Regions from separate parts of the Oerskovia sp. USHLN155 genome, predicted to be linked through region 1. Evidence: riboswitches for the same ligand, from Rfam matches in the RefSeq annotation. Region 1 holds a riboswitch; the other holds the start of a gene.
The links. A riboswitch is a leader RNA that binds a small molecule or an ion and turns the genes downstream of it on or off. The one in region 1 is predicted to bind FMN.

Region 1 (14,977 bases):
CGAGCTGCGCGAGTCGATGCGTCTCTTGGCGCCGGACGCCGACGTGGTGGTCATGACGGCCGCGGTCGCGGACTTCCGTCCGGCCCGCACGCCGGCCTCGAAGATCAAGAAGGTCCCCGGTCAGGGGCCCGCCCCGATCGAGCTGGTCGAGAATCCCGACATCCTGGCGGAGCTCGCGCGCGAGCGCCTGCGCCCGGGTCAGGTCGTCGTCGGGTTCGCGGCCGAGACGGGCGACGACACGGGCGACGTCTGGCACCACGGCCGTGCCAAGGCCCGCCGCAAGGGCGCCGACCTCCTGGTGATCAACCCCGTGGGGCACGGCAAGGGCTTCGGGACGGACACCAACGAGGTCCTGATCGTCGACGCCCACGGCGAGACGGTCGCCCAGGCCCAGGGCACCAAGCGCGAGGTCGCGGACGCGGTGTGGGACACGGTCCTCAAGGCCTCGCCCCCGATCTCGTCGCCCACGGACTGAGATCCCGTCCACGTCTCAGTGGTCGGATGTCGGGTATCACCTGGCGGGACAGTACGCTGGACCACATGAGTTCTGACGACCTGCGCCTGTTCACGTCCGAGTCCGTGACGGAAGGCCACCCGGACAAGGTCTGTGACCAGATCTCCGACGCGATCCTCGACGCCCTCCTGGAGCAGGACCCCACGTCCCGCGTCGCGGTCGAGACCATGGTCACGACGGGCCTGGTCCACGTCGCGGGAGAGGTCACGACCAACGCGTACGTCGAGATCCCGCAGATCATCCGTGAGGTCGTCCGGGGGATCGGCTACACGTCCTCCGCGATCGGCTTCGACGGCGACTCGTGCGGCGTCTCGGTCTCGATCGGCCAGCAGTCCCCGGACATCGCCCAAGGCGTCGACAAGAGCCTGGAGCAGCGCGACGACACGTCCGACCTGGACCCGCTCGACGCCCAGGGCGCCGGCGACCAGGGCCTCATGTTCGGGTACGCGAGCGACGAGACCCCCACGCTCCTGCCGCTGCCGATCTTCCTCGCGCACCGCCTCGCCGAGCGCCTGGCCGTGGTCCGCAAGGACGGGTCGCTGCCGGGCCTGCGTCCCGACGGCAAGACGCAGGTCACGATCGGGTACGACGGCGACCGCGCGGTCCGCCTCGACACCGTGGTCCTGTCGACGCAGCACGACGAGGACGTCCTGCAGGAGACGCTGCGCGCCCAGGTCGCCGAGCTCGTCGTGGCCCCGGTCGTCGAGGACCTCGACCTGGACGTCGCGGACTTCCGCCTGCTCGTGAACCCGACCGGCAAGTTCGTCATCGGTGGGCCCCAGGGCGACGCGGGGCTCACGGGCCGCAAGATCATCGTCGACACGTACGGCGGCATGGCCCGTCACGGTGGCGGCGCGTTCTCGGGCAAGGACCCGTCGAAGGTCGACCGCTCGGCCGCCTACGCCACGCGCTGGGTCGCCAAGAACGTCGTCGCGGCGGGCCTCGCGCGCCGCTGCGAGGTGCAGGTCGCATACGCGATCGGCAAGGCGCACCCCGTGGGCCTGTACGTCGAGACGTTCGGCACGGAGACCGTCCCGGTCGAGCGCATCCGTGCCGCGATCGACGAGGTCTTCGACCTGCGCCCCGCGGCGATCATCGCCGACCTCGACCTGCTGCGGCCCATCTACGCGCAGACCGCGGCATACGGGCACTTCGGGCGCGAGCTGCCCGACTTCACCTGGGAGCGCACGGATCGCGTGGCGGCTCTCCAGGCCGCGGTCTGAGCCACGTCGCACGGGTTCGCCCGGCGTGGGTGGCGCGTGCTGAGATAGGGCCATGACCAGCCAGGACGCCGTGCCCCAGGACGCGGGGGAGCAGCTCACGCTGCTCCCCGCGCCCGAGGCGCCGGGTGGCAGCCGCACGGGCGGCAGGCCCGCCCGGCCGGTGGGCGCGCTCGAGATCGCGAGCGCCCTGCCGGTCGCGCGCGTCGTCCTGGACCTCGTACCGCACCACCTGGACCAGACGTTCGACTACCTGGTCCCGGCCTCGATGGCCGACGGCGCGCAGCCCGGCGTCCGGGTCAAGGCGCGGTTCGGACCGCAGGAGGTCGACGGGTTCGTCCTGGCGCGGGCCGAGGACAGCGACCACGACGGGCGGCTCGTCCCTCTCAAGCGCCTCGTCTCGCCCGAGCGGGTGCTCACCCCGCAGGTCGCGCAGCTGTGCCGCACGGTCGCCGACCACTACGCGGGCACGCTCTCGGACGTGCTGCGCCTCGCGATCCCGCCGCGCCACGCGCGCGCCGAGGCGGCGCCGTCGGGCAGCGGGGCGATCGCCGTGGGCGCACCGGCGGACCCGAGCACCGACGACGAGGGGCGCGCGAGCGCCCCCGGCGCCCAGGAGGCCGCGCCCTCACGCCCCTCCGAGTGGGCTCCCTACCGCGGCGGCGCGGCATTCCTGAACCACCTGGTCGGCGGGTCGGCGCCGCGTGCGGTCTGGACGGCCCTGCCGGGCCGCGTGGCCGACGGCGTGCCCGTCCAGGTCGCCCGGGCCGCGGGTGGGCACGGCACGAGCGACGAGGACCCCGCGCAGGGCGTCCAGCACTGGGCCCTGGCGCTCGCCGAGGCCGTGCGTGCCGCGGTCACGGGCGGGCGTGGCGCGCTCGTGGTGCTGCCCGACGCGCGCGACGTCGACCAGATGTCCCTCGCCCTCGAGCTCGCGGGCTACGCCCCGCACACCGCGCGCCGCGCGGGGCAGTTCGTGCGCCTGACGGCCGACGAGGGCCCCTCGCCCCGGTACCGCAGCTTCCTGGCGGCGCTGCGGGGCGAGGTGCGCATCGTCGTCGGGACGCGCGCGGCGGCGTTCGCGCCCGTCCAGGACCTGGGCCTGGTCGCCTGCTGGAACGACGGCGAGGAGACCCTCGCCGAGCCGCGCTCGCCCTACCCGCACGCCCGGGAGGTCCTGGCCCTGCGCAGCGAGCAGGAGGGGGCCGCGTTCCTGCTCGGCTCGGTCAGCCGCACGGTGCAGGCCCAGGCGCTCCTCGAGTCGGGGTGGGCCCGGGAGGTCGCGGCCCCCCGCGACGTGCTGCGCGCGCGTGCCCCTCGGGTGCGGGCGCTGACGTCGGTCGAGCTCGCGGCCGAGGGCGCCGGGGCCGCCGCCCGCCTGCCGAGCGCGGCGTGGCGGGCCGTGCGGGACGCCCTGGGCACCGGGCCCGTCCTGGTGCAGGTCCCGCGGGCCGGGTACATGCCCGTCGTGGCGTGCGCACGCTGCCGGACGGCCGCGCACTGCGGCACGTGCCACGGTCCCCTCATGCTGCCCGGTCCGGGCGCACCACCGCAGTGCGCGTGGTGCGGGGCACTGGCCGGGGCGTGGTCGTGCGACGAGTGCCACTGGACGGGGCTGCGCTCGGTGCGCGTCGGGTCGGGCCGCACGGCCGAGGAGCTGGGGCGGGCCTTCCCGGGCGTCACGGTGCGCGTCTCGGGGGCGAGCGCGCCGGGCGGGGTGCTCTCCGCCGTCGGGCCGCGCCCTGCCGTGATCGTCGCGACACCGGGCGCCGAGCCCGTCGCGGAGGGCGGCTACGCCGCCGCCCTCCTGCTCGACGCGGCCCTGAGCACCGCGCACGTGGGGCTCGCGGTCGCCCAGGACGCCCTGCACCGCTGGCTCGCGGCAGCGGGCCTGGTGCGCTCTGCCCGCGAGGGCGGGCAGGTGCTGCTCGTGGGCGACGCGGCCCCCGGACCCACCAACGCCCTGGTGCGCTGGGACCCGGCCGGGTTCGCGGACCGCGAGCTCGCGGAGCGTCGAGAGCTCGACCTGCCGCCCGCGGTGCGGGTCGCGGCGATCACGGGCGACCGGCAGGCCGTGGACGCCGTCGTGGCCCGGGTGGGCCTCGCGGACCCCTCGACGACCCTGGGGCCCGTCGAGGTCCCCGAGGCCGTGGGACGCCCCGCACGGGGCGGGGCCGGGCGAGACCCCTCGCTGCAGCCTCCCGTGCGCACGATCGTGCGCGTCCCGCTGCGCGAGGGACGCCGGCTCGCGCGCGAGCTCTCGGCCTCCCTGGCGGTCCGCTCCGCGAAGCGCGAGGGTGGGAGCGTACGCGTCCAGCTCGACCCCAAGGAGATGTTGTGAGCACCGTCCCGCGCGAGACCCCGTCCGAGAGCTCGGCCCGGACCCGGATCGACACGGTCCTGTTCGACTTCGGCAACGTCCTGGTGACCTGGGACCCCTACGCCGCCTACGCCGGGCGCATGGCCAGGGCCGACGTCGAGGCGTTCTTCGACGCCGTCGACTTCCCCACGTTCAACGCGCGTCAGGACGCGGGCCGGTCCTGGGCCGACGCGCGCCGCGCGCTCGCCGAGCACCACCCCGAGCACGTGAGCATGCTGGACGTGTACACCGAGAACTTCGCGGCGAGCCTCGTGGGACCGGTTCCCGGGACGCAGGAGATCGTGCGCGAGCTGCGCACACTCGGGGTACGCCTGTACGGCCTGACGAACTGGTCCGCGGAGATGTTCCACGAGGCCGAGCCCGCGGCGCCCGCGATCGGCCTCATGGAGGACGTCCTGGTCTCGGGGCGCGTGGGGCTCGTCAAGCCGGACCCGCGCCTCTTCGAGGCCGCGACCGAGCGCTTCGCCCTGGACCCCGCGCGCACCCTGTTCGTCGACGACTCCGTGGCGAACGTCACGGCCGCCCGGGCGCTGGGCTTCCGGACCTTGCACTTCGAGGACGCCGCGGGCCTGCGCGCGACCCTGCGCGACCTCGGCGTCGGCGTGCGCGAGGCCTGAGCGGGGGGCCGGCACCCACCCACCGGGGACCGCCCGGGGCGGATCCCGGCGCGGGCCGGGAGGGGCGCACCGCCTAGACTCGCCCCATGCGTGTGCTCTTCGCCGGAACCCCGGACGTGGCCGTCCCGGCCCTCGATGCCCTGATCGACTCCCGGCACGAGGTGGTCGCCGTCCTCACCCGCGCCGACGCGCCCTCGGGTCGCGGCCGCAGGCTGACGCCCAGCCCGGTGCGCGTGCGCGCGGAGGAGGCCGGGATCCCGGTCATCACCGACCGTCCCCGCGGGGAGGAGTTCGTGGCCCGTCTCGCGGCCCTGGAGATCGACTGCGCGCCCGTCGTGGCGTACGGGGAGATCCTGCGCCGCGAGGTCCTCGACGTGCCCCGCTTCGGCTGGGTCAACCTGCACTTCTCGGTCCTGCCCGCCTGGCGCGGCGCGGCCCCGGTGCAGCGCGCGATCATCGCGGGCGACGAGGTCACGGGAGCCACGACGTTCCTCATCGAGGAGGGCCTGGACTCGGGGCCCGTGCTGGGCACCGCGACCGAGACCATCCGCCCCCGCGACACCTCGGGCGACCTCCTGGGCCGGCTCGCGACCTCGGGCGCCGGCCTGCTCGTGGCGACGCTCGACGCGATCGAGGACGGCATCGTGTCCCCGGTCGTGCAGCCCGCCGAGGGAATCAGCACGGCCGCGAAGCTGACCCCCGAGGACGCCCGCGTGCGCTGGGCGCACCCCGCGCTCGCGATCGACCGCCAGGTGCGCGGCTGCACGCCCGCCCCCGGCGCCTGGACCACGCTGCCCGACGGCGCCCGCCTGGGCCTGGGCCCCGTGACGCCGCGCCCCGACGTGGACGACCTGGCGCCCGGCGAGCTGCGGGCCGGAAAGCGCGAGGTCCTGGTGGGCACCGGCACGCACGCCGTCGCGCTCGGCGAGGTGGCCCCCGTGGGCAAGAAGCACATGGCCGCGACCGACTGGGCCCGCGGCGCCCGCCTGGGCGAGCGCGTCGTCCTGGGCACCCCTGACGAGACGAAGGACCAGGCATGAGCGGCGAGGCACGCACCGGCGGTACCCCCGGGCACGAACGCGGACAGGGCGGTCGCGGCGGCTCCGGCAGCCTCGACCGTCGCGACGCGCACGGCCGCGAGCGCGGCGCTGCCCGCGCCCGCGGGGCCGGCCAGCGCTCGGAGGCGGCGCCCTCGCAGCGCGCCAAGGGTGCCGACCCGGCGCGCAACGTCGCGTTCGACGTCCTGCAGGAGGTCGCGACCTCCGACGCGTACGCCAACCTGGTCCTGCCCCCGCTGCTGCGCGCGCGCGGCATCCGCGGGCGCGACGCCGCGTTCGCGACCGAGCTCGCCTACGGCACCCTGCGCCTGCGCGGGCGCTACGACGCGATCATCGCCCAGTGCGTGGACCGCCCCCTCGACCAGGTCGACCCGAACGTGCTCGACCTGCTGCGCCTCGGCGCCCACCAGCTCCTGGGCATGCGGGTGGCCCAGCACGCGGCCGTCTCGGAGACCGTGGGCCTGGCCCGGGCGCGCGCCGGGGCCGGCAGCGCACAGTTCGTCAACGCGGTCCTGCGCAAGATCTCCCGCTCGACCCTCGAGGAGTGGCTCGAGGCCATCACGCTCGACGCGCCCGACGACGTCACGCGCCTCGCGACCACCCAGTCCCACCCGGTGTGGATCGCCCGGGCGATGCGCGAGGCCCTCGTCGGGACGGGACGCTCCGCCGACGACCTGGCCGAGCTCCTCGAGGCCGACAACACCGCGCCGCGCGTCACGCTCGTCGCCCGCCCGGGCCTGGTCAGCCGCGAGCGCCTCGCGGGGGAGGTCGCGCACGACGTGCGCGGGGACGCCACGACCACCCCCGGGCGCTGGACGCCCACGGCCCTGGTCCTGTCGGGCTCGGACCCCGCCGCCATCCCCGCGGTCCGGTACGGCGCCGCCGGGGTCCAGGACGAGGGCTCCCAGCTCGTGACGCTCGCGTTCGCGGGCACGCCCACGCTCCCCGCGACGAGCGACGCCGCGGCGAGCGACCGGTCCGGCGGCGCAGCGAACCCCGACGAGCGCTGGCTCGACCTGTGCGCGGGCCCGGGCGGCAAGGCCGCTCTCCTGGCCTCCCTCGCGGGCGAGCAGGGCGCACGCATCGTCGCGAACGAGGTCGCCCCCCACCGGGCCCGCCTGGTCGAGCAGGCGCTCGCGGCCGTGCCCGCCGACGCGGTCGAGCGGGTGCAGGTCGGTGACGGGCGCCAGGTGGGGGTCGAAGAGCCCGGCGCGTACGACCGCGTGCTCGTCGACGCCCCCTGCACGGGCCTGGGCGCGCTGCGCCGCCGCCCCGAGTCGCGCTGGCGCCGCACCCCCGGGGACATCGCGACCCTCACGACGCTGCAGCGCGAGCTCCTCGGCTCGGCCCTGGACGCCGTGCGCCCGGGCGGCGTCGTCGGGTACGTCACGTGCTCCCCGCACCTCGCGGAGACCCAGCTCGTGGTCAAGGACGTCCTGGCCGGGCGCGACGACGTCGAGGTCCTCGACGCGGCCGCCGCGGTGCGCCAGGTCGCGGGGGACGACATCCCGCTCGCGGACCGCACCGACGTACAGCTGTGGCCCCACGTCCACGGGACCGACGCGATGCACCTGACGCTGCTGCGCCGTCGGGCCTGAGACGCCCCCGCCGGCGGCCGGGCAGGGTGGTGAAGGCCACCCGGCCCGGCCGTCGCGCGCCCTCCGCACGGCGCGCGGGCGCCCTCTAGGCTGGTGCCCATGTCCGCACTCATCGCCCCCAGCATCCTGTCCGCCGACTTCGCGAACCTCGAGCGCGACCTGGGCGCGATCGCGACCGCCGACTACGCGCACGTCGACGTGATGGACAACCACTTCGTGCCCAACCTGACCCTGGGGCTGCCGATCTTCGAGCGCCTCGCCCAGGTGTCCCCGGTGCCGCTCGACGCGCACCTCATGATCGCCGACCCCGACCGTTGGGCCCCCGGCTACGCCGAGGCCGGCGCCGCGTCCGTCACGTTCCACGCCGAGGCCGCCACGGCCCCCGTGCGTCTGGCCCGCGAGCTGCGCCGCCTGGGCTCGCGCGCCGGGCTCGCGCTGCGCCCCGCGACGTCGGTCGAGCCGTTCCTGGACCTGCTGCCCGAGTTCGACATGCTCCTGGTCATGTCCGTCGAGCCCGGCTTCGGCGGCCAGTCGTTCATCGAGGGCGTCCTGCCCAAGGTCCGCCGCATCCGCGACGCCGTGTCCGAGGCAGGGCTCGACGTGTGGGTCCAGGTCGACGGCGGCATCTCGCGCGCCACCATCGAGCGTGCGGCCGACGCCGGCGCCAACGTGTTCGTCGCCGGCTCGGCCGTGTACGGGGCCGAGAACGTCCCCGGCGAGATCGCGGCCCTGCGGGCGCTCGCGGACCAGCACACGCACTGACCGCCACCGACCGTCCGGCGGCTCGCTCCCGGCGCACCGCCGGGCGGTCACCGCATCCCTGAGCGGTTCACAGCTGTTCACAGCTGTTCACATCGGTCCAGCTCGCGGGACGGGCCGGATCGAGGTCCTGCCGGGGGATGCCGGTGTGGCATGCTGGGTGGAGACGAGCCGCCGGACGCAGCGCCCCTCAGGGAGCGCGGGCCCGGGGCTCGACGGCAGCAGAACGAGCAGTACGCACACACGTGCTCCGGGGTCGGTGTAATTCCGAGCCGGCGGTGACAGTCCGCGACCCACGCCTCGGCGTGGTTGACCTGGTGGAACTCCAGGACCGACGGTGAAAGTCCGGATGGGAGGAAGTACGTGGCGGCGCGGGGCGAAGCCCTGTGCCGTGGTGTCGTGACGTCCGTGGACCCTCGGGTCCCGTGACGTCGTCGACCCCCTCACCCCGGAGCGTCGTGCTCACCGGGAGGAGGACGCATGGGCGCCAGGCCCACACTCACGATCGACGCCGCGATGGTGCGCGCGCTCGAGCTGGCCGCGCGGGGCCCCGCGCACGGCCCCAACCCGCGCGTGGGCGCCGTCCTGCTGGGCCCAGCGCCCCGCCCGTCGGACTCCCTGCCCGACGCCGCCGCCCCCGGCCCCGTGGACGCCTCGCCCCGGGTGGTGCTCGCCGAGGGCTTCCACCGCGGCGCGGGCACCCTGCACGCCGAGGCCGCAGCGTTGGCCGACGCCCGCGAGCGCGGCGTGGACGTGCGGGGCGCGACGGCCGTGGTGACTCTCGAACCGTGCGACCACGCCGGACGCACGGGTCCGTGCGCCCAGGCGCTGCTGGACGCGGGCGTGGCCGAGGTCGTCTACGCCGTGGCCGACCCCAACCCCGTCGCCGCCGGGGGAGGCGATCGCCTGCGCGCGGCCGGGGTCCGGGTGGCCGCCGGGCTGCGCGAGGCCGAGGGGGAGCGCCTCCTGGGGCCGTGGCTGGTCGCGGTGCGGCGCGGGAGGCCCTACGTGACCCTCAAGCTCGCCTCGACCCTCGACGGGCGCGTGGCGGCCGCCGACGGCACCTCGCAGTGGATCACGGGGCCCGCTGCGCGCGAGCACGCCCACCGGGTGCGGGCGCAGGTCGACGCGATCCTCGTGGGCACCGGGACCGTCGTCGCGGACGACCCGTCGCTCACGGCGCGCACGACGTCTCCTGCGAGCGCCGCCGAGGAGCGGGAGCCCGGGCTTGCCGGGCACCAGCCCCTGCGTGTCGTCGTCGGGCTCCGCGACCTTCCCCCGCACGTGCGGCTCGCGCCGGGGGGCACCTGGACGACCGACGGGGGCGGGCCGGTGCTGCAGGTGCGCACGCACGACGTCCGCGCGGTCCTGGCGGAGCTGGCCGCGCGCGAGGTGCGCCACGTCCTGGTCGAGGGCGGCCCGGGGCTGGCGACGGCGTTCCTCGCGGCAGGCGCGGTCGACGAGGTCCACGCGTACCTCGCGCCCGTTCTCCTGGGGGCGGGCCTGGGGGCCGTGGGCGACCTGGGCGTGGCGACGCTCGCGGGCGCCCCCCGCTTCGCCACGCACGACGTGCGTCGACTGGGGGAGGACGTCCTGGTCGTGGCCCGGACCGTTCCCGCCGTGTCGTCGACGCCTCCCGCACCCGGCCCCCGCGCCCCGGACGTCCCCGCGCCGGGGCCGCCGACGCCCGACGGCCCGACCCGCACCCACGGCACCACCCACCGCACCACCCCCGAACAGGAGAGCTGATGTTCACCGGAATCGTCGAAGAGATCGGCACGGTCCGCGAGATCGCGTTCCCCGGGGGTGAGACCTCCGACGCCGTCCTGACCGTGCACGGCCCCCTCGCCACCTCGGACGCCCACCTGGGCGACTCGATCGCGGTCGACGGGGTGTGCCTGACAGTCACGGGCGTGGGGCAGGACGGCACCTTCACGGCCGACGTCATGCCCGAGTCGCTGCGCCGCACCGCCCTGGGCGACCTGCGCCCCGGGTCGCCCGTGAACCTCGAACGGGCGGTGCGCGCCGACACGCGCCTGGGTGGGCACATCGTGCAGGGCCACGTCGACGGCGTCGGGTCCCTCGTGAGCAGGGCCCCGGGGGAGCGGTGGGACGACCTCGTCGTGTCCGCGCCCCCGGGCCTGACGCGCTACGTCGCGGAGAAGGGCTCGATCACCGTCAGCGGCGTGTCCCTCACGGTGACCCACGTGGACGATGCCTCGTTCGGCGTGTCCCTGATCCCCACGACGCTCGAGGCCACGATCCTCGGCTCCCTGGCCCCCGGTGACCGGGTCAACCTCGAGGTCGACGTCCTCGCGAAGTACGTCGAGCGACTCCTCACGACCGGTGCCGCCACCCACCTGGCAGACCCGGACGGTCGGGCGCTCGCGGGCACCGACGCGCCCGCGGTCGCCGCCGGCCCGGCGGACGCCCTCCGGACCAGCGCAGCGAAGGAATGAGCACCGCCATGACCTCCCAGCCCGACGCCGACCGTCCTGGCGACGCCACCCCCCACCCTCCCGAGCACCCCGGGCGCGTCCGGACCGGCACCATCGAGGAGGCCCTCGACGCGATCCGTGCCGGGCGTCCCGTCCTGGTCGCCGACTCCCCGGACCGCGAGAACGAGGCCGACGTGGTCTTCGCGGCCGGGACCGTGACCCCCGAGTGGGTCGCGTGGACCATCCGGCACTCCTCGGGCTACCTGTGCGCACCCATGCCGGCAGCGCGGGCCGACGCCCTGGACCTGCCGCTCATGGTCCCCCACAGCCAGGACCCCCGGCGCACGGCGTACACGGTCACGGTCGACGCCGCCACGGGCGTCACGACGGGGATCTCCGCCGCGGACCGCGCCAGGACCCTGCACGTCCTGGCCGACCCGGCCTCGGGCGCGGTCGACCTCATCCGCCCCGGGCACGTCCTGCCCCTGCGTGCCGTCCCGGGAGGGGTGCTGCACCGTGCCGGGCACACCGAGGCGGCGGTCGACCTGGTGCGCCTGGCCGGGGCGGGGGAGGTCGGGGGCATCGCCGAGCTCGTCAACGACGACGGCACCATGATGCGGCTCGACGACGCGGCCCGTGCGGCCGAGGACGCCGGGCTGGTGCTCATCACGATCGCCGACCTCATCGCGTGGCGCCGCGAGCACGACCCCGCCGTCCCCGAGCAGGACACGCAGCCCACGCTCGTGCCCCGTGTGCAGGCCACGAGCGTGGCCGACCTGCCCACCGCGCACGGCCACTTCCGCGTCCACGGGTACCGCGACCTGCGCACCGGGGCGGAGCACGTGGCCCTCGTGCCCGTCGCCGTCCCGGCGGGAGGAGGTGCCCCCGCCGGCACCGGGCCGGACGGCGCCCCCGTCGCGCCCCTCGTGCGCGTGCACTCCGAGTGCCTGACCGGGGACGCGTTCGGGTCGCTGCGCTGCGACTGCGGCCCCCAGCTCCAGGCGTCCATGGAACGCGTCGCCGCCCAGGGCGGCGCCGTGGTGTACCTGCGCGGGCACGAAGGACGCGGCATCGGCCTGCTCGCCAAGATCGGCGCGTACGAGCTCCAGGACGCCGGGTTCGACACCGTCCAGGCCAACCTCGAGCTCGGCTGGCCCGTCGACCGGCGCGAGTACGGGGCCGCGGCCGCGATCCTGCACGACCTCGGCCTCCACCGCGTCACGCTCCTCACGAACAACCCCGCCAAGGTCACCGGGCTCGCCGCGCACGGCATCGACGTCGCCGACGCCCACCGGCTCGAGGTCGGGCACGGCCAGCACAACCACGGCTACCTCATGACGAAGAAGGTCGCCATGGGCCACCTCCTCGACAGCCTCGAGATCACCCCCGACACCACCCCCACCACGAAGGAGAGCGACCGATGAGCGGCGCAGGAGCACCCCAGATCACCGTCGACGGCACCGGGCTGCGGATCACCGTCGTGGCCGCCAGCTGGCACACCGAGGTCATGGACGGCCTCCTCGCGGGCGCCCGTCGGGCGCTCGCGGCCGCGCACGTCTCGCACGTCACCGAGATCCGCGTGCCGGGCTCGTTCGAGCTGCCCGTCGCGGCCGCACGCGCCGCCGAGCACGGCGCGGACGCCGTCGTCGCGCTGGGCGTCGTGATTCGCGGCGGGACCCCGCACTTCGAGTACGTGTGCTCGGCCGCCACGACCGGCCTGACGGACGTCTCGGTGCGCACCGGGGTCCCGGTCGGCTTCGGGGTGCTCACGTGCGACGACGAGCAGCAGGCCCTCGACCGGGCCGGGCTGCCCGGCTCCCGGGAGGACAAGGGCGCGGAGGCCGCCGAGGCGGCCATCGCGACGGTCGTGGCGCTGCGCGACCTGTGAGCACCCGCTGACGGCCCGACGGCGCGGCGCCCCCTCGACGCACACGCACCGAGGGGGCGCCGCGGTCGCGCGGTGACCGGTGGGCGGGACAGGTCCGCCCACCCACCGCCGGGCGACTACCCTGGTCGGGTGAAGACGTTCGAAGGGCTGTTCGCCGAGCTCACCGAGAAGGCCACCACCCGACCCGCCGGTTCCGGCACGGTCGCGGAGCTGGATGCCGGTGTCCATGCGATCGGGAAGAAGATCGTCGAGGAGGCCGCCGAGGTATGGATGGCGGCCGAGTACGAGGGTGACGACAAGACGGCCGAGGAGGTCTCCCAGCTCCTCTACCACGTGCAGGTGCTGCTCCTGGCCAAGGGCCTGACCCTGCAGGACGTGTACAAGCATCTGTGAACCCGGCCAGGTCCGGGTCCAGGGGGAGGCGCACGGAGGCTCAGGCCACCGGGTCGCTTCCCTCACGCATGTCCGTCGTCCGCAGTCGTCCACCGTCCGTCCCTGCGCGCCCGCCGTCGCCGGCGCGCCGACCGGGTGATCGGTCACCCTGACCGCCCCGTCCCCGAACTCCCCCAAGAAACGCGAGGACCCCGTGCTCCGTATCGCCGTTCCCAACAAGGGCTCCCTGTCCGAGCCCGCCGTCGACATGCTCCGCGAGGCCGGCTACCGCCAGCGCCGCGACACCCGTGAGCTCGTGCTCGCGGACCCGGACAACGACGTCGAGTTCTTCTTCCTGCGCCCCCGCGACATCGCCGTGTACGTCGGCACCGGCACGGTCGACGCCGGCATCACGGGCCGCGACCTCCTGCTCGACTCGGGGGCCGAGGCCGTCGAGCACATGCAGCTCGGCTTCGCCGGCTCCACGTTCCGCTACGCCGCCCCCGTGGGCACCATCACATCCCTCGACCAGGTCGAAGGACTGCGCGTGGCCACGTCCTACGAGGTGCTGGTGGAGAACCACCTGCGCACCCACGGCGTCACGGCCTCCGTGGTGCACCTGGACGGCGCGGTCGAGTCCGCGGTCCAGCTCGGCATCGCCGACGTCGTCGCGGACGTCGTGTCCACGGGCACGACCCTGCGCGGCGCAGGCCTCGAGGTCTTCGGCGACCCCATCCTCAAGTCCGAGGCCGTCCTGATCCGCCCGGCCTCCGTGACCGACGACGAGGTCTCAGCCGGCCTCGAGACGCTCACCCGCCGCCTGCTGGGCGTCCTCACAGCCCGCCAGTACGTCCTCATGGACTACGACGTGCCCGCGCACCTCGTCGAGGCCGCAGTGGCCCTCACGCCCGGCCTCGAGTCCCCGACCGTCTCGCCGCTGCACGACCGGGACTGGGCAGCCGTGCGCGCCATGGTGCGCCGCGACCAGACCAACAAGCTCATGGACGCCCTCTACGAGGTCGGGGCGCGCGCCATCCTCGTCACCTCGATCCACGCCTGCCGCCTCTGAGCCCCCCTCCAGGGGCACCCGAAGGCCCGGAGGCCCGGGGAGACCCACCCGAGCAGCCCCGCACGCCCCTGGAGCCGGACACAGCACCACGCTGCCCGGGTGCCGCGCACCACCGCGCCGGCACCCGGGCAGCGCCGTCTCCCGGCACCGGCCGACGCCGTCCGCAGGACAGACAGGGAGAGGATAGGAACGTGAGCAGCAACGTCGCACCCCCCGAACACCTGCCCGGCGACCCCTACGCGCCCTTCCGCCCCCGCTGGGGCACCGCCGTCGCCTACACCGCCGCCCTCGTGATCCTCACCGGATGCACCTTCGTCGCCCTCGTCGCCACCGGACCCGGCACCGACTCCGGCTGGAACAAGGCAGCCACGATCGGCGTCGGCGCCTTCTGCGCCCTCGTCCTGTGGCGCCTCGGCCAGGTACGAGCCACCGTCACCCCCGAACACCTCACCGTGCACAACATCGTCTTCACCCGCCGCCTCGACTGGCCCCAGGTCGTCTCCGTGCGCTTCGGCCCCGGCGACCCCTGGGTACGCCTCGACCTGTCGGACGGCAAGGCGCTCGCGGTCATGGGCATCCAGCGTGCGGACGGGGCCCGTCGCAGCGAGAGCGAGGCGGCGCGCCTGGCGGCACTCGTCGCGGCCCACGGCGAGGCGCACGAGGACTGACGCGGCGCCGTCGGGCACCGGGCCCTGCTCGGGCCAGCGCCCACCAGGGGCCCGACCCCGCAACGAGTGAGGGCCCCCGGAACCTGGTGGTTCCGGGGGCCCTCACGTCGTGCTCAGCGGTCCTGCTCAGGACCCGTCGGTGCGCTCAGCGCTCGCCGGCGCGGAACCGGGGAGCCTTGCGCTCGCCGCCGCGCTCGCCGCGCTCGTCGTAGCGACCGGCCGGGCCGTGGCCCGAGTGACCACCGGAGTAGCCGCCCGAACGAGGCGCCGAACCACCCGCACGGGGGCCACGGGCACCCTGGGGCGCACCCTGGTCCACCTGGATCCGCAAGGACTTGCCCGCGACCCGGGCGCGCGAGATGCGGTCGATCGTGGCGGCATCGAGCGGCGTGGCGA
Region 2 (14,977 bases), on a different contig from region 1:
CCCGGCGTCGGGGCTGTTCGCGGTGAACTCGCTGCTCATCGCGACCACGCCGATCACGACCGCCCCCACGGTCCCGATCGGCATGGACGCGAACGCGGTGTCGAACGCGGAACCGTAGCCCGAGTCCTCGGGGCGTCCGGCGAGGAGCGCGTCGCGGACGCCGACCGCGTTGAGCAGGGTCAGTGCGCCCGCCCCGAGGACCGCGACCGCCGCCCCGGTCCACACCGCGGGGAGCGCCGAGAGCTTCTGCAGCTCCGCGGCGAACGCGTTCCACGCCCTCATCGGACCGTCTCCCGGCCGTCGCTCGTGAGCGCGAAGAACGCGTCCTCGAGGGTGTCGTAGCGGCGGGTCACGTCGTCGAGCGTCCCGTCCGCGACGACGCGCCCGCCCGCGATGATCACGAGGTCGTCGGCGATGTCGGCGACCTCGCCCATGAAGTGGCTCGACAGCAGGACCGTGCCGCCCGCGTCCGCGTGCGCGCGGAGCAGGCCACGGATCCACCGGATGCCCTCCGGGTCGAGCCCGTTGACGGGTTCGTCGAGGACCAGGACCTCGGGCTCGCCCAGCAGCGCGCACGCGAGCCCCAGGCGCTGCCCCATCCCCAGGGAGTAGCGCCCCACGCGCGTCCGTGCCGACGCCGTGAGCCCGACCTGGTCGAGCACGTGGTCGACCCGCCGCTGCGGGATCCCGTTGCTGCGCGCGACCCAGGAGAGGTGGTTGCGGGCCGTGCGGGAGCGGTGCGCGCCTGAGCCGTCGAGCATCGACCCGAGGGTGCGCAGCGGGTCGCGCAGGGACCGGTAGGACTGACCCGCGACGAGGGCGCGCCCCTCGTCGGCCCGGTCCAGGCCGAGGAGGATGCGCAGGGTGGAGGACTTGCCGGCGCCGTTCGGCCCGAGGAAAGCGGTCACCCGGCCCGGTCGGGCCTCGAAGCCGACGTGGTCGAGGACGGTGCGGGAGCCGTGGTGTTTGACGAGGTGCTCGATGGTCAACATGTCCACAGTCCAGCCGTCGGGGGCGCGCAGGTCATCGGGCCAGGGGCCGGACCTGCGGCCCGGCGTCCGACCCCGGTCCCTCGGACCGTGGTCCGATGTGCGCGACGCGGCGGATCCCTAGACTCCGGGGGTGGAGACGACTGCCCGACCCGTGCTGCGATCTCGCGTGTGGCCTCTCGCCGGTGGCCTCGTGGGCGCCCTCGTCCTCGTGCTCGCGACCCTCGGCGTCGACCGTCCGGTGACGGCCCTCGTCGTCCTGCTCGTCGCGACCGCCACCACGGCAGGCGTCCTGGCCTGGGCACTCGTCCGGTCCCGGCGCGAACGCCGCGCCTACGAGGACGACCTGACGGCCTGGGCGGCGGAACGGGCCGCGCAGGGCGAGCGCCTGCGCATCGCCCGCGACCTGCACGACCTCGCCTCGCACGGCCTGGGCCTCATCACGGTGCGCGCCGCAGCGGCGCGCACCGTGTCCGGGCCCGACGGCGAGGCCGAGCGGGCCCGAGCCCTCGCCGACATCGAGCGCGCGGGGCGGGACGCGACCACGGAGCTGCGCAGGATGCTCACGGTCCTGCGCAGCCCGGGCGACGACGCCCCGCTGCGTCCCGCGGAGACGCTCGACGACCTCCCGCAGATCGTCGAGAGCGCCCGGTCCGCGGGCCTGGACGTCGCGCTCGATGCCGAGGACCTCACGGTGTCGGCCGGGGTGGGGCTCGCCGTGTGCTCGGTCGTCCGTGAGGCCCTCGCGAACGTCCTGCGGCACGCAGGCCCGACCCGGGCCCAGGTCGTCCTCGGCCACGACGCCGCGGGGCTGCGGCTGGTCGTCGAGGACGAGGGGCCCGTCGCCGGGTGGGTGCCACACCCGGGGGCAGGGGTCGGGCTCGCAGGCCTGCGCGAGCGGGTCGCGACGCTCGGCGGCTCCCTCGCCTCGGGCCGCTGCGGGCGCGGGTTCCGTGTCGAGGCCGTGCTGCCGGACGGTGGGCGGTCGTGACGACGTCGGGCTCCGCGACCACCGTGGCGCCGGTGCGGGTCCTCGTCGTGGACGACCAGCCGCTGATCCGCCACAGCCTGCGGCTCGTCGTCGACGGCGCGGGCGACCTCCTGGTCGTGGGCGAGGCGAGCTCAGGTGAGGCCGCGGTCGAGACCGCTCGCCGGACCCGCCCCGACGTCGTCCTCATGGACGTCCGCATGCCCGGCGGCGACGGGATCGACGCCACGCGCCGGATCGTGGCGGACCCCGACCTCGCGGCGACCCGCGTCCTCGTGCTCAGCATGTTCGAGCTCGACGAATACGTCCACGGCGCCCTGCGCGCGGGGGCGAGCGGCTTCCTGCTCAAGGACGCGGAGCCCGCGAGCCTCGTCGACGCCGTACGGCGTACGCACGCGGGCGAGTCGTTGTTCGCCCCGGCCATCCTCACCCGGATCGTCGCGCACTACCTCGACGGCGGGCCGTCGCGCACACCTGCGACACCCCAGGGGCTCACGAGCCGGGAGGTCGAGGTGCTCGCGCTCGTGGGCCGCGGGCTGTCCAACCAGGAGATCGCGCAGCGGCTGACGATCTCCATGGGGACCGTCAAGACCCACATCGGCAACCTGCTCGCCAAGCTCGCCGCCCGTGACCGGGCCCAGCTTGTCATCGCGGCGTTCGAGCACGGGCTGGTCGCTGCCGACCGGCCCGGCCGCACCGACCGGCCCGCCCTGCCGGGGCGCCCGACCCGGATCGAGGGCCCGGCGACGGGGGCCTGATCAGGCGTTCGCGACCGGCCCGGGGTCGGGCTGCGACACGGGCGGTACGGGCGGCTCTGACGGCTCTGACGGCTCTGACGGCTCTGCCTCGACGGTCGACGTCGCGCCCTCCGGCGCCCTGCGTCCCAGCTGGACGAGCCGGAACACCGCCCCGACGAGCAGCACCACGAGCGCGACGTTGCGCACGGCCGCGAGGAGGACGATCCACGGCGTGCCGACCATGAACTCCCAGTACGCGATCGGGTAGAGCACCTGCGTCAGCGCCGCGGTTCCCAGGACGGCGAGGGCGGGCGGTGACCAGACCGACCGTGCGCCCGGCCCGGCGAGCGCGATCGCGACGGCGACCGGCGGCCCGATCCACGCGACGAACTGCGGCGAACCCACCTTGTTGAACACGATGAGACTCAGCAGCAGCGCCGTCACCGCAAGGAGGAACACGTCGGTGCGGACCTCGGGTCGGCGGCGGACGGCCCACCAGGAGGTCGCGGCGATCGCGACGACGGCCAGGGGCAGCAGCACGTCGAGGAGCCGACCGGTCGTGGTCGTGCCGGGGCCGAGGATCTCCAGGGTGCGGATGTCGGGGTTCATCCAGACCCGAAAGCGCGGGTCGACGAGCCGCAGGATGCTGAACGGGGTGGCGAAGACCGACTCGGACTGCAGGCCGCGCGAGTCCTGCGTGCCGAACACCCCGAGGACCCGCGCGCCCGAGCCGCCCGCCAGGGCGAGCGCGACGACCACGACGCTGACCGCCGCACCGGGCAGGACGACGGTGCGCCACGGGCGCCTCGCTGTCGTCAGGAGAGCGACGACCACGGCTCCCGGCGCGATCTTGACCCAGGCGCCGAACGTCGCGATCGCCGTCGCGACGGCGGGCCGGCGGACCGCGACCGCGAGCGAGACGACCAGGAGCGCCCCGGCCACGCCGTCGAGGCGCCCCAGGAAGATCGGCCCGAGCGCGACCAGGAACAGCAGCCACCACCAGGCCGCGACCCGGCCGCGACCGGGCAGGCGCGCGAGGAACCAGAGCGCGACCGCGTCGAGCACGACGATCAGGGCCAGGAACTGCGCGTAGTACGCCTCGAACGACGAGCCGACGAAGGCGGGGGCGGAGACCGGCAGCAGGGCCCCCACGGGGTAGACCCAGTCGTAGTCGAGCACGGGCCAGATCCCGCGGTCCCAGCCGGCGCGGGCCCAGTACCAGTAGAGCTGGACGTCGCCCGAGATCCGGTACCCCCAGGTCAGGGCGTCGACGATCAGCCAGGCGTGCACGAGCACGAAGCCCGCGACCAGGGCCCAGGGGGAGCGCAGCGCCCAGGCGAGGAACCGGCGTCCGGTCGAGGCGGGCCGGGCGGCGGTGGTCTCGGGCACGGGCTCATCGTCGCACGACGGCGCCACGCGCGTCGGGCGAGGGGCGCGCCGTGGACGGGGGCGCCGTCGGGCACGACGAAGCGGTCCGCCCGGACGGAGAGGAGGCCCGGGCGGACCGCTGGTCGCGCGGTGAGGCAGCACCGCGCGACGCGAGGAGGAACGACTCAGGCGCGCAGGATCAGCGCGTCGCCCTGACCGCCGCCGCCGCACAGCGCGGCGGCGCCCACGCCGCCCCCGCGGCGCTGGAGGGCGAGGGCCAGGTGCAGGGCCAGGCGGGCGCCCGACGCGCCGACCGGGTGGCCCAGGGCGATCGCGCCGCCGTCGGCGTTGACGACCACGGGGTCGATCCCGAGGTCGGCGACCGACTGGAGCGCGACGGCCGCGAAGGCCTCGTTGATCTCGACGAGGTCGAGCTCGTCGGCCTTCATGCCCTCGCGCTCGAGCGCGCGGGTGATCGCACGGGCAGGCTGGGAGTGCAGCGAGTTGTCGGGGCCCGCGACCTGGCCGGCGGACCCGATCTCGGCAAGCCAGGTGAGGCCGCGCGAGACCGCGAAGGCCTTGCTGACGACGACGACCGCCGCGGCGCCGTCGGACAGCGGGGACGACGAACCAGCCGTGATGGTGCCGTCCTTCACGAACGCGGGACGCAGTCCGGCGAGCGCCTCGACCGTGGTGCCGGGGCGGATGCCCTCGTCCTCGGCGACGACGACAGGCTCGCCCTTGCGCTGCGGGACCGTGACGGGCGCGATCTCCTCGGCCAGGCGGCCCTCCGCGCGGGCCGCGGCGGCGAGGGCGTGCGAGCGGGCCGCGTACTCGTCCTGCTCGGCGCGGCCGATGCCGCGCGTCGCGCACCCGCGGTCGGTGGCCTCGCCCATGATCTGGCCGTCGAACGGGTCGCGCAGGCCGTCGTGCGTGAGCGAGTCCGCCATGGTCACGTCGCCGAACGCGAAGCCCTTGCGCGACCCCAGCACGAGGTGCGGCGCGTTCGTCATGGACTCCTGGCCGCCCGCGACGACGACCGACGCCTCGCCCGTGCGGATCAGGCGCGCGGCGTCGATGATCGCGGTCAGGCCCGACAGGCACAGCTTGTTGATCGTGACGGTCGGGACGTCCCAGCCGATCCCGGCGGCGATCGCGGCCTGGCGGGCCGGGCCCTGCCCGCCGCCCGCCTGGATGACCTGGCCCATGATGACGGCGTCGACGTCGGTCGCCTCGATCCCGGCGGCGTCGAGCGCGCCGCGGATCGCGTGCGCGCCCAGCTCGTTCGCGGACAGCGCCGCGAGCGCGCCCTGGAAGCGCGTGAACGGCGTGCGTGCGCCGTGCAGGAGGACGGGGACGTGGGCGTCGTTGCTCATGAGGTGCTCCGTGGGAAGGGTGTGGCCCGGCGCCGCGTGTCAGGTGGTACGAGGAGGTGCCAAGGGGAAGTTGGCTGCGGCGCCGGGTGGTCTGTGGGCGGGCGGCCGTGGGGCTGCTCGCGAGAGGTGCGGCGCTCCCGGTACGGGGGAGCGCCGCCGGTGAGGGGCTACGCGAACGCGGAGACGCCCGTGATGTCGCGGCCCACGATGAGTGCCTGCACGCTCTCGGTGCCTTCGTAGGTGTGCAGGGCCTCGACGTCCGCGAAGTGCCGCGCGACGCGGTTCGCGAGCAGGATGCCGTTGCCGCCGAGCATGTCGCGCGCGCTCGCCGCGATCTCGCGGGCGCCGCGCGTGCACGTGTACTTGGCGATCGAGGCCTGCGGGCCGCTCAGCGTGCCCGCCTCGTCGAGGCGCGTCATCTGCGCTACGAGGAGCTGCATCTGGGTGAGGGTCGAGAGCATGCGGGTCAGGCGCTCCTGGACCATCTGGTTCGCGGCCAGCGGGCGCCCGAACTGGACGCGCTGCTTCGCGTAGGCGACGGCCGTCTCGTAGCACGCGGTCGCATGCCCGACGGCGGACCACGCGACCCCGAGGCGCGTCGCCTGGAGCACCCGGCCGGTGTCCTTGAACGACCGACCGCCCGGGAGCATGGCCGAGGCCGGGACGAACACGTCGGTCAGGACGATGTGAGCCTGCCAGATCGCGCGCAGCGAGACCTTGCCCTCGATGGTCGTGGCCGCGTATCCCGGGGTGTCCTGGGGGACGAGGAATCCGTGGACCTGGTTGTCGCCGTCGTCGCCGACGAGACGCGCCCAGAGGACGGTGATGTCGCCGCACGACCCGAAGCCGATCCACTTCTTCTCGCCGTCGATCACATAGCCTTCGACGCCGTCTCGGGTCTCGCGGCGGGCCGTGGTCTCGAGCGAGACCGAGTCGGAGCCGTGCGTGGGCTCGGTCAGGGCGAACGCGCCGAGCTTCTCGCCGCGGGCGAGGGGGCCGAGCCACTCGGCCTTCTGCTCGTCCGAGCCGAGGAGCTGGATCGAGCGGAGCGCGAGGCCGCCCTGGACGCCGCAGATCGTGGCGACCGAGCCGTCGCCGCGCGACATCTCCATCTCGGCGAGGCCCGCGCCCATGAGGCTGATCGAGGGGGAGCCGGGGACGTCGACGCCGTCGCGCAGGAAGTCGAGCTCACCCATGCGCTTGGCGAGGCCGAACGGGACCTCGGCGCGCTCCCAGTACCCGTCGATCACGGGCAGGACCTCGTCCTGGACGAACGTGCGGACCCGCTGCTGGAGGTCGCGGTCGGCGGGGGTCGCGTCCGAGAACGCGCCGGCGTAGTCGATGTCGAGGGGCTGCGACAGGTCGTAGTCCTGCTCGGTCACGTTGCGGCGGACGGGGTTCTCGATCGTCATGGGGGTGCTCCCGGGCTCGGGCCGGACGTCGGTGTCGGGCGATGCTCCCATGGTGCTTGATATTGCGTCTCAGGTCAAGAGACGGGGTATCAAAGAGGCGTCCTTGACCTGTCCGGCAGAGAGGTATAACGTCATCGTCACTTGTTATACAACCTCTCGTCGTCGGCTACGGTGCCGACGACCGGTCGCAGACGAAGGAGTTCTCGTGACTGAAGTACGAACGGCCGGCGCGCAACGCAGCGCCCAGGACCTGACCCCCTCCGGGGGAGTCCCGATCACCGGACGCAAGGCGGTGGCGCTCGTAGCGGTCCTGCTGCTGGGCGTCCTGGCCTTCCAGCTCAACGCGAGCATGGTGACCCCGGCGCTCCCGCACATGGCGGTCGAGCTCGGCGTCTCGGCGAGCCAGATCGCGCAGGTGTCCTCGCTCTTCTTCCTCGCCGGCTCGGTCGCCGGGATGGTCCTGGCACGATGGGCCGACTTCATCGGTCGGCGGCGCGTGCTCGTCATCGTCCTGTGCGTGCTGGCCGTGGGCACGCTGCTGTGCCTGTTCGCCCCGAGCCTTCCCGTCCTCCTCGTCGGGCGTGTCCTGCAGGGTGCCTCGGCAGCGACGTTCCAGCTCGCCTACGTGATCCTCAGCGAGGCGATGGCCGTGAAGGTCTTCGGCGTCACGCTCGGCATCATCACCGCGGTCAACGGGGGCGTCGGAGGCATCGACGGCTGGGTCGGCGGGCTGCTGACCGACGCCTACGGCTACCGGTCGATCTTCCTTGTGGTGCTCGTCGTGGGACTCGTGGGCCTGGTCGGTGTCCTGGCCGTGGTGCCCAAGGTCGACCCGCCGCGCGCCGAGAAGGGATCGATGGACTGGGCCGGCGCCGCCGCGCTGTCCGTCGGCCTGATCGGCATGACGTACTTCGTCTCGCAGGGGTCGGCGCTCGGTTGGCTGTCGCCCGTGGCGCTCACGTTCCTGGCGGTCACGGCGGTCGCGCTCGGTGTCTTCTGGCGCCTCGAGAAGCGCCACGCATCCCCGCTCATCGCGGTGCAGCACCTGCGCTCGCGTCAGGTCTGGCCGCTGATCGCGACGACGACGCTCGCGCTCGCCGGGATCTTCGCGGTGATCAACTTCAGCGTCGTCCTCCTGAGCCAGGGCGGGGCGCCCGGCTTCGAGATGACCGCTTCCCGCTCGGCCCTGGTCTACCTCATGCCGGCAGCGCTCATCGGGGTCGTGACCGCGCCCGTGGCGGGCTGGCTCGCGGGACGCTTCGGGTGGATCAAGGTGCTGCGCGTCGGGATGACCATCAGCCTCGTGGTGCTCGCGGTCGTCGCGACGCTGACCTTCAACCCGTGGGTCGTCGCCGCGATGGTCGCCGTCCTGGGCATCAGCTACAACGGCCTGGTCCTGACGACCGTCAACGGGTTGGGAGTCCTCCTCTCGCCGCGGGAGGCCCCGTCCGCGCTCCCCGGGCTGAACGGTGCCTCCTTCGGGCTCGGCGCGAGCATCGGCATCGGCGTCGTCGCCCCCTTCATCGCGCGCGGCACGAGCGCCGGGTACACGACCGGCCTGTGGATCTCGGTCGGCATCACGGCCCTCGCGCTGGTCGCGTCGTGGTTCATCGCCCCGCGCCCCGAGGCGGACGCGCCCGCATGAACGTCCGCACCGCGCCCCGCCACGCCCCCGACCCATCGATCCCCCGACCGGAGAACTCATGAACCCCTCTCGCCAACCCCTCTACCTGGACTGCGACACGGGCGTCGACGACACCCTCGCCCTGGCCTATCTGCTGGCCTCGCCCGAGATCGACCTCGTGGGCGTCGGCACCGTGAGCGGGAACGTCGCCGCGGCCCAGGCCGCCCGCAACACGCTCGACCTCCTGGACCTCGCCGGTCGTCAGGACGTCCCCGTCGCGCTCGGCGCCCACGACCGGCTGACGAGCACCTATGGCGGAGGGGTCCCGCACATCCACGGGCACAACGGGGTCGGCGACGTCGACCTCCCGCAGTCGCAGCGTCAGGTCGAGGGGCAGGACGCCGCCGCCTTCCTCGTGGACCTGGCCCGGGCGCACGAGGGACGTCTCCGGATCGTCGCCGTCGGCCCGCTGACCAACCTGGCGAAGGCTCTCGAGCTCGAGCCGGCGCTGCCCGGCATGGTGCGCGAGGTGACGATCATGGGTGGGGCCGCGCTGGTCCCCGGGAACGTCAGCGCGGTGGCCGAGGCGAACGTCGCGGGGGACCCCGAGGCCGCGGCCCTCGTGCTCGCGGCACCGTGGGACGTCACGCTCGTGCCGCTGGACGTCACCATGGAGAACACGTTCGAGGAGGAGCACCGGCAGGCGCTGCTCACGTCGGGCGACCCGTTCGTGGAGACCGTCGGGCGCATCCTCGACGTCTACTTCGACTTCCACGTCCCCGAGCTCGGTCGGCGCGCGTCCGCCCTGCACGACCCGCTCGCGGCGGCCGTCGCCGTCGGGGGCGTCCTTCCGTCGTCGGCCCCTCGCGTGCCGGTCGTGGTCGACGCGACCGGCGGGCCCGGCCGCGGGCAGACCCTCTGCGACCTGCGCGGACAACGGCTCGGCCAGGTCGACCACCCGGGAGCACGGGTCCGGGTCGTGCTCTCGACGAGCGAGCCGCTCGCCCCGCACCTCGTCGACCGGCTGCTCCAGCATGCGAGCGTGTCCGCCTGAGCGCACGGCATCACGTGCGTGCGTGGCCCTGCGGGGGTCGCGCACGCACGGACCGGTACCCGCGCACGGGCTCGGCACGTCCGCGCACCACTAACCTGGCGAGGACGCCGACTCCTGCCGCTGGAAGGACACCATGACCACGACCGACACCCCCGAGGCCTTCGCGCGACCGGTCACGGCGGCTCCCGGACAACCTCTTCGCGTCGCGGTCTACTCACGGCTCGCGGACGCCATCCGGTCCTCCGAGTTCACGCTCGGCTCGCTGCTCCCGAGCGAGACCGAGCTCGGGACGATGCTCGGCGTGAGCCGGACCGTCGTCCGGGAGGCCCTCATGCTGCTCGAGGAGGACGGCCTGATCGTGACGCGCCGAGGTGTCGGACGGACGGTCGTCAACAGGCTGCCGAGCGTCGGGCTGGAGCGTCTGCGGACGTTCGAGCAGGTCCTGTCGACGTTCGACGAGCCCGTGCGCATCGCGACCCACGAGTTCGGCCTCCAGCCCACGACCGACTTCACGTCGCGAAAGCTGGACGTGGACGCCGCCGCGAACATGTGGTTCCGGGAGTCGGTCGCCTATCGAGGAACCGACCCGGTCGCGATCATCCAGGAGCACCTCCCGGCCGGCCGCTACCTCTCCGACGTGTCCAGGGAGCTCGCGGCGCGCGTCGAGGGCTACGCCGAGCAGGAGGGCACGTTGCTGCGGCTCATGGTCGCGGACCTCGGCCCCGTCTTCGAGGCGGCCGAGTGCGACGTCGCCGTCGGGACGGTCGGGGCCACCCGAGGGCAGCTCCTCGGCCTCAAGGCCAAGGACCCCGTGCTCGTCCTGACCCAGACCGCCCAGCTCTCGGGCACCCCCGCCTACCTCGCCAAGGTCGTCGTGTCGCCCGCGGCGGGGCCGCTCGCGATCGTCCAGACGTCCTCTGCCTGACCCCCCACCCTTCGAAGGAGCCCTCGTGCCGACCGCAACCGCGTTGCCCCGGATCCTCGTCCTCGGCAGCATCAACCATGACGTCACGGCCCGTACCGACCGTCTCCCCGGGCCCGGGGAGACGGTCGGCGGTGGCGTGCTGTCCGCCCAGCCGGGAGGGAAGGGCGCGAACCAGGCCGTCGCGGCGTCCCGGCTCGGGGCGCCCACCCGCATGGTCGGGGCGGTCGGCACGGACGGCGCCGGCCAGGGCCTCGTCACGGCGCTCGCGGAGGCAGGGGTGGGGACGGACGACGTCGCGCGCGTCAGCGCCCCCACGGGGACGGCGCTCATCGTGGTCGACGCCGCTGGCGAGAACCAGATCGCGGTCTGCGCGGGAGCCAACGGCGACGTCCGCCTGCCGTCGTCGGGGTTCGGCGGTTCCGACGTCCTCCTCGCGCAGCTCGAGATCCCGCTCGACGTCGTCGTCGCAGCAGCGAGGACCTTCCCCGGCTACGTCGCGCTCAACGCCGCGCCGGCGCGCACCCTGCCCAGCGAGCTGATCGACCGTGCGGACCTCGTCATCGTCAACGAGACCGAGTACGCGGCGATGCCGGAGGTGGCGTCGGCGCGGCGCGTGGTGGTCACCTACGGCGGCGACGGGGCGGCCCTGGTCGAGCACGGGGTGGAGACGCTCCGTGTGCCGGCCTACCGCACCGAGGTCGTGAACAGCGTCGGGGCGGGGGACGCCTTCTGCGCCGCCCTGACGCTCTCCCTCGCGGCGGGCCTGCCCGCGGACCATGCGTTGCGCCTCGCGTCGGCCGTCGGGTCGGACGCCGTCTCGCACGAGGCGTCGCAGCCGCCCTTGCTGTCGTGGGACGACTACCGCCGCCGCACGTCCGCGGGGTGAGGCGTCCGGGCGGTGCAGGGCGCCGGAGCGGCCTCAGCCTCGCGCGGGGAGCGCGTCAGCCCTGCGCGGCCGCGATGTTGACGAGCCAGCTCACGCCGAACCGGTCGACGCACATGCCGAAAGCGTCACCCCACGGCGCGACCTCGAGCGGCACGGTCACGGTCCCGCTCGACGACAGCTTGTCCCAGTAGCCGCGCAGCTCGCCGTCGTCGGCCTGCTCCCCGCTGAGCGACACCGAGATGCTGGAGCCCGACGAGTACTCCATCGAGCTCGGGGTGTCGGCGGCCATGAGCACCAGGCCGTTCGGCGCCTCGAGCTGGGAGTGCATGACCTTGTCCGCGTCGGCCGGGTCGTCGGCCGCCTGGAAGTCGGCGAACGTGCTGATCGTCAGCTCGCCGCCGAACACGTCGCGGTAGAACTCGATCGCTGCGCGGGCCTCGTCCCGGAAGTTCAGGTACGGGTTGAGTCGAGTCATGGTGTCGCCTTCTCCGTCGCAATCCTCTGCGTTGCCGCGTCGTCCCCGGCTACGGCCTGCCATCGGGCCTGAGCCGGCCCGGACGTGGTGCGCCCCGCGCGAGCAGGGGCGCACCTTCGAGTATCCGCCCGGAGCACCGGGACGCAAGAGGTGGCGCGTCGGGCCTGATCAGGCCTGCCCGCCGGACGAGGCCGTGGGAGACGCGGCGGCGGAGGTGCCCGCGAGGAGCAGTGCCTTCGAGCGCCGGTCGATGCGCCACCACACGAAGAACCCCACGAGCGTGAACGCCCCGTAGAACACGTACATGAACGCCGACGCGTAGAACCCGGCGTCGATCAGCAGGGGCACGCCCACGATGTCGACCGCGACCCAGATCAGCCAGAACTCGACCCAGCCCTTGGCCATGCCGTACGTCGCGAGCAGCGAGCCCATGAAGATCCAGGCGTCGGCCCACACGGGCTCGTACGACTCCAGGGCGCGGAAGATCGGGGTCAGGAGCGCTGTCCCGGCCACGAGCGCGACGACCAGGAAGGCGCGCTGTCGCCACGAGGCCCAGCGCGGCTCGACCGCCACGCCGTGGCTGTCGGCGTCCGCGTCGCCGAGGCGGTCGCGCGTCCGGCGCCACTGCACCCACCCGTACACCGACACGACGACGAACATGACCTGCCGCCCGGCCTGACCGAGCAGGTTGACGGGGTTGGGCGTCGCGAACACGGCCCCGAGGAACACCGTGAGCAGCAGGAGGTTCCCGACGATCCCCACGGGCCACGCCCAGATCTTGCGACGCATGCCGCCGAGCGCGGACGCGAGCCCGAACCCGTTGCCCACGATCTCGCGCCACAGCAGGTGCTGGTCACCGATCGTGAGCTGCGCGTCGAAGAGCGCGTGGATCAGGTCCATGGGGTGTTTCCTCGTCGTCCCGGGCACGTCGGCTCCGGGGTGAGGGCGGGCGGCGGGTCGGGACCCTGTCCGGGCGGCCCGACGGCGTCGCTCACCACGACGAGACCGGTCCCGTCGGTCGCGATCGGGCTCGACGGATCGTCATGCCCGACCCGGCCGGGACGGCCGCGCCGCACGTGCTTCCTCCCATCCGGACTTTCACCGTCGGTCCTGGAGTTCCACCAGGTCAACCGCGCGTGGGCGCGGGTCGCGGACTGTCACCGCCGGCTCGGAATTGCACCGACCCCGGAGCACGTTCGTGCGTACTGCTTGCTGTGTGCTGCAACCTCTGATGCTACTCGCGCATTCCCGGGGCCCGTCAGTGCGGTGCTGAGTGCGTGATTCGGCAGCGACACGCCCGGCGAGTCGCGGCCGAATCACGCCCTCAACGCGTCGCGGACCGCTCGCGCGACCTCGTCGGGGTCGGCATCCGCGTCGAGCACGGTCACGACGACGCGCCGGGCCGGCGCGTCACCGGTCCGCGCGACGCCGTCCCCCGAGCCGCGCGCAGGCGACGGGGACGCCGTGGCGGGCTCCGCCGTCGGGCCGACGGGGTTGCGGGCCGCGCGGCGCAGGTCCGCGAACGCCTCCTCGAGCTCGGGGCGCAGGTCCTGGTCGGGGTCGCGCAGCCAGCGGCGCAGGATCGCGTTGTGCACCGCGACGACCGATGCCGCGAACGCGACCGACGCGGTCGAGTTGCGGGTGTCCGCGGGCAGCGAGTCGCGCAGGTAGGACGTGAACGCGCGCTCGTAGCGGTGCGTGGTCACGAGCTCGCGGTCGCGCAGCGCCGGCACGTCCTGCAGGAGGCGGTGCCGCGCGACCGACGTCTCGCGCTGGCCCACGTGGTGGTCGAACACGAGCCGCGCCGCCCGGCACACCTCGACGTACGGGTCGACGTTCGCGAGCTCCTCGGGGGTCACGCCCCGCGCCGCAGGACGGGTCTCGCCGAGCAGGACCACGACCGCGTCCAGGAGCAGCTCGTGGTCCGCGAAGACCACGTCCTCCTTGGAGCGGAAACGGCGGAAGAACGTGGCCCGGCTGATCTGCGCGGCGTCGGCGATGTCCTCGACGGTCGTCTGCTCGTAGCCCTTGCGGGTGAACAGCTCGATCGCCGCGTCCACCGCCTGCGCGTGCGTGTTGCTTCGTGCGGCACTCATGGACGGGACGCTACACGGCGTGCGCGGCGGGGGAGGAGCGGCGAGGGAGGGTGGGCGCGCTGCGTTCGTCAGGTGGTCGGCGGGAGGTCACCGCGCGGGAGGCCCGACGGCGTCGCTACAGTGACGAGAGAGGCGGCGGCAGGTGGGGACGACCGAGAGGCGACGCGGATGACGGACGGCGACGAGGCCGGGACGGGCGGTCCCGACGAGGAACGCGTCGAGGGCGGCGCGGCGCGCTCGTGGAAGAGCGTCGACCATCATGCCCAGAGGGACGCGTGGAGCGAGCGGTTCTCGCGCGGTGGCCCGGCGGACTTCCTCTACGGGGCCATCGTCGCGGGGTTCATGCTCGCGGTGTCGAGCACGCACGACGCATCGAGCGACTTCGTGGTCCTCGCGGTCGCGGGCGTCCTGATCATCTACTGGGCGGCGCACGTCTACGTGTCGGCGCTGGGGGGCCGGTTCCGCGACGCCGACCACTCGATCATCCAGCGTTTGAGGCTGGCGTCCTCGGAGGAGGTGTGGGTCCTGATCGGCGGGGTCCCGGCGCTCGTGGTCTTCCTCGTCGGGCGCGTGCTCCGGCTGGGGGTGGCTGACTCCGCCCTGGTCGCGCTGTGGTTCACGGTGCTGATGCTGGGGGTGGTCGGGCACCTCGCGTCGCACCGGGCCGGTGTGCGGGGGTGGGCGTTGACGCTCGAGACGGTGATCGCGGGTGCGTTCGGGCTGCTGATCATCGGGTTGAAGTCGCTGCTCCACTGAGTGCACTGAACTGCGGTCGCCGAGGTAGACCCGTGCGCGCGAGGTAGACCTCCCGGGGGTCTACCTCGGCCGCACGGGTCTACCTCGGCGGGTGGTACGCCGTCTGCTCCTCGACCGGTGCGCAGCGGAAGTCGCCCGCACCGTTGACGACCTGACCTCGGCGCAGCGTGATGCCCGCCGCACGACCGGCGCCCTTGAGCAGCGCGCCGCGCGAGGCGACGTCGGGGGAGTCGCCTGGCTCGCCGCCCTCGAGGGTGCAGGCGCGAGCCTCGACGGGTCCGAGGACCTGGC

Region 2: another riboswitch for FMN. It lies ahead of pnuC (nicotinamide riboside transporter PnuC); the one in region 1 lies ahead of ribD (bifunctional diaminohydroxyphosphoribosylaminopyrimidine deaminase/5-amino-6-(5-phosphoribosylamino)uracil reductase RibD).

What each region holds. Positions count from the first base shown of each region.
Region 1 covers NZ_JBBCXG010000006.1:116,672-131,648, forward strand. The annotation lists gene coaBC (bifunctional phosphopantothenoylcysteine decarboxylase/phosphopantothenate--cysteine ligase CoaBC) at 1-475, shown strand, start outside; gene metK (methionine adenosyltransferase) at 541-1,737, shown strand; gene WFH32_RS10150 (primosomal protein N') at 1,790-4,075, shown strand; gene WFH32_RS10155 (HAD family hydrolase) at 4,072-4,731, shown strand; gene fmt (methionyl-tRNA formyltransferase) at 4,818-5,771, shown strand; gene WFH32_RS10165 (RsmB/NOP family class I SAM-dependent RNA methyltransferase) at 5,768-7,387, shown strand; gene rpe (ribulose-phosphate 3-epimerase) at 7,487-8,149, shown strand; FMN riboswitch at 8,388-8,513, shown strand; gene ribD (bifunctional diaminohydroxyphosphoribosylaminopyrimidine deaminase/5-amino-6-(5-phosphoribosylamino)uracil reductase RibD) at 8,627-9,895, shown strand; gene WFH32_RS10180 (riboflavin synthase) at 9,895-10,605, shown strand; gene ribB (3,4-dihydroxy-2-butanone-4-phosphate synthase) at 10,614-12,008, shown strand; gene ribH (6,7-dimethyl-8-ribityllumazine synthase) at 12,005-12,472, shown strand; gene WFH32_RS10195 (phosphoribosyl-ATP diphosphatase) at 12,602-12,865, shown strand; gene hisG (ATP phosphoribosyltransferase) at 13,059-13,913, shown strand; gene WFH32_RS10205 (PH domain-containing protein) at 14,105-14,581, shown strand; gene WFH32_RS10210 (DEAD/DEAH box helicase) at 14,727-14,977, opposite strand, start outside.
Region 2 covers NZ_JBBCXG010000017.1:7,395-22,371, forward strand. The annotation lists gene WFH32_RS18840 (ABC transporter permease) at 1-282, opposite strand, end outside; gene WFH32_RS18845 (ABC transporter ATP-binding protein) at 279-992, opposite strand; gene WFH32_RS18850 (sensor histidine kinase) at 1,123-1,980, shown strand; gene WFH32_RS18855 (response regulator transcription factor) at 1,977-2,735, shown strand; gene WFH32_RS18860 (hypothetical protein) at 2,736-4,103, opposite strand; gene WFH32_RS18865 (acetyl-CoA C-acyltransferase) at 4,268-5,458, opposite strand; gene WFH32_RS18870 (acyl-CoA dehydrogenase family protein) at 5,626-6,870, opposite strand; gene WFH32_RS18875 (MFS transporter) at 7,076-8,515, shown strand; gene WFH32_RS18880 (nucleoside hydrolase) at 8,574-9,548, shown strand; gene WFH32_RS18885 (GntR family transcriptional regulator) at 9,682-10,473, shown strand; gene WFH32_RS18890 (ribokinase) at 10,499-11,359, shown strand; gene WFH32_RS18895 (VOC family protein) at 11,415-11,834, opposite strand; gene pnuC (nicotinamide riboside transporter PnuC) at 12,003-12,734, opposite strand; FMN riboswitch at 12,907-13,032, opposite strand; gene WFH32_RS18905 (TetR/AcrR family transcriptional regulator) at 13,151-13,930, opposite strand; gene WFH32_RS18910 (hypothetical protein) at 14,099-14,686, shown strand; gene WFH32_RS18915 (hypothetical protein) at 14,766-14,977, opposite strand, start outside.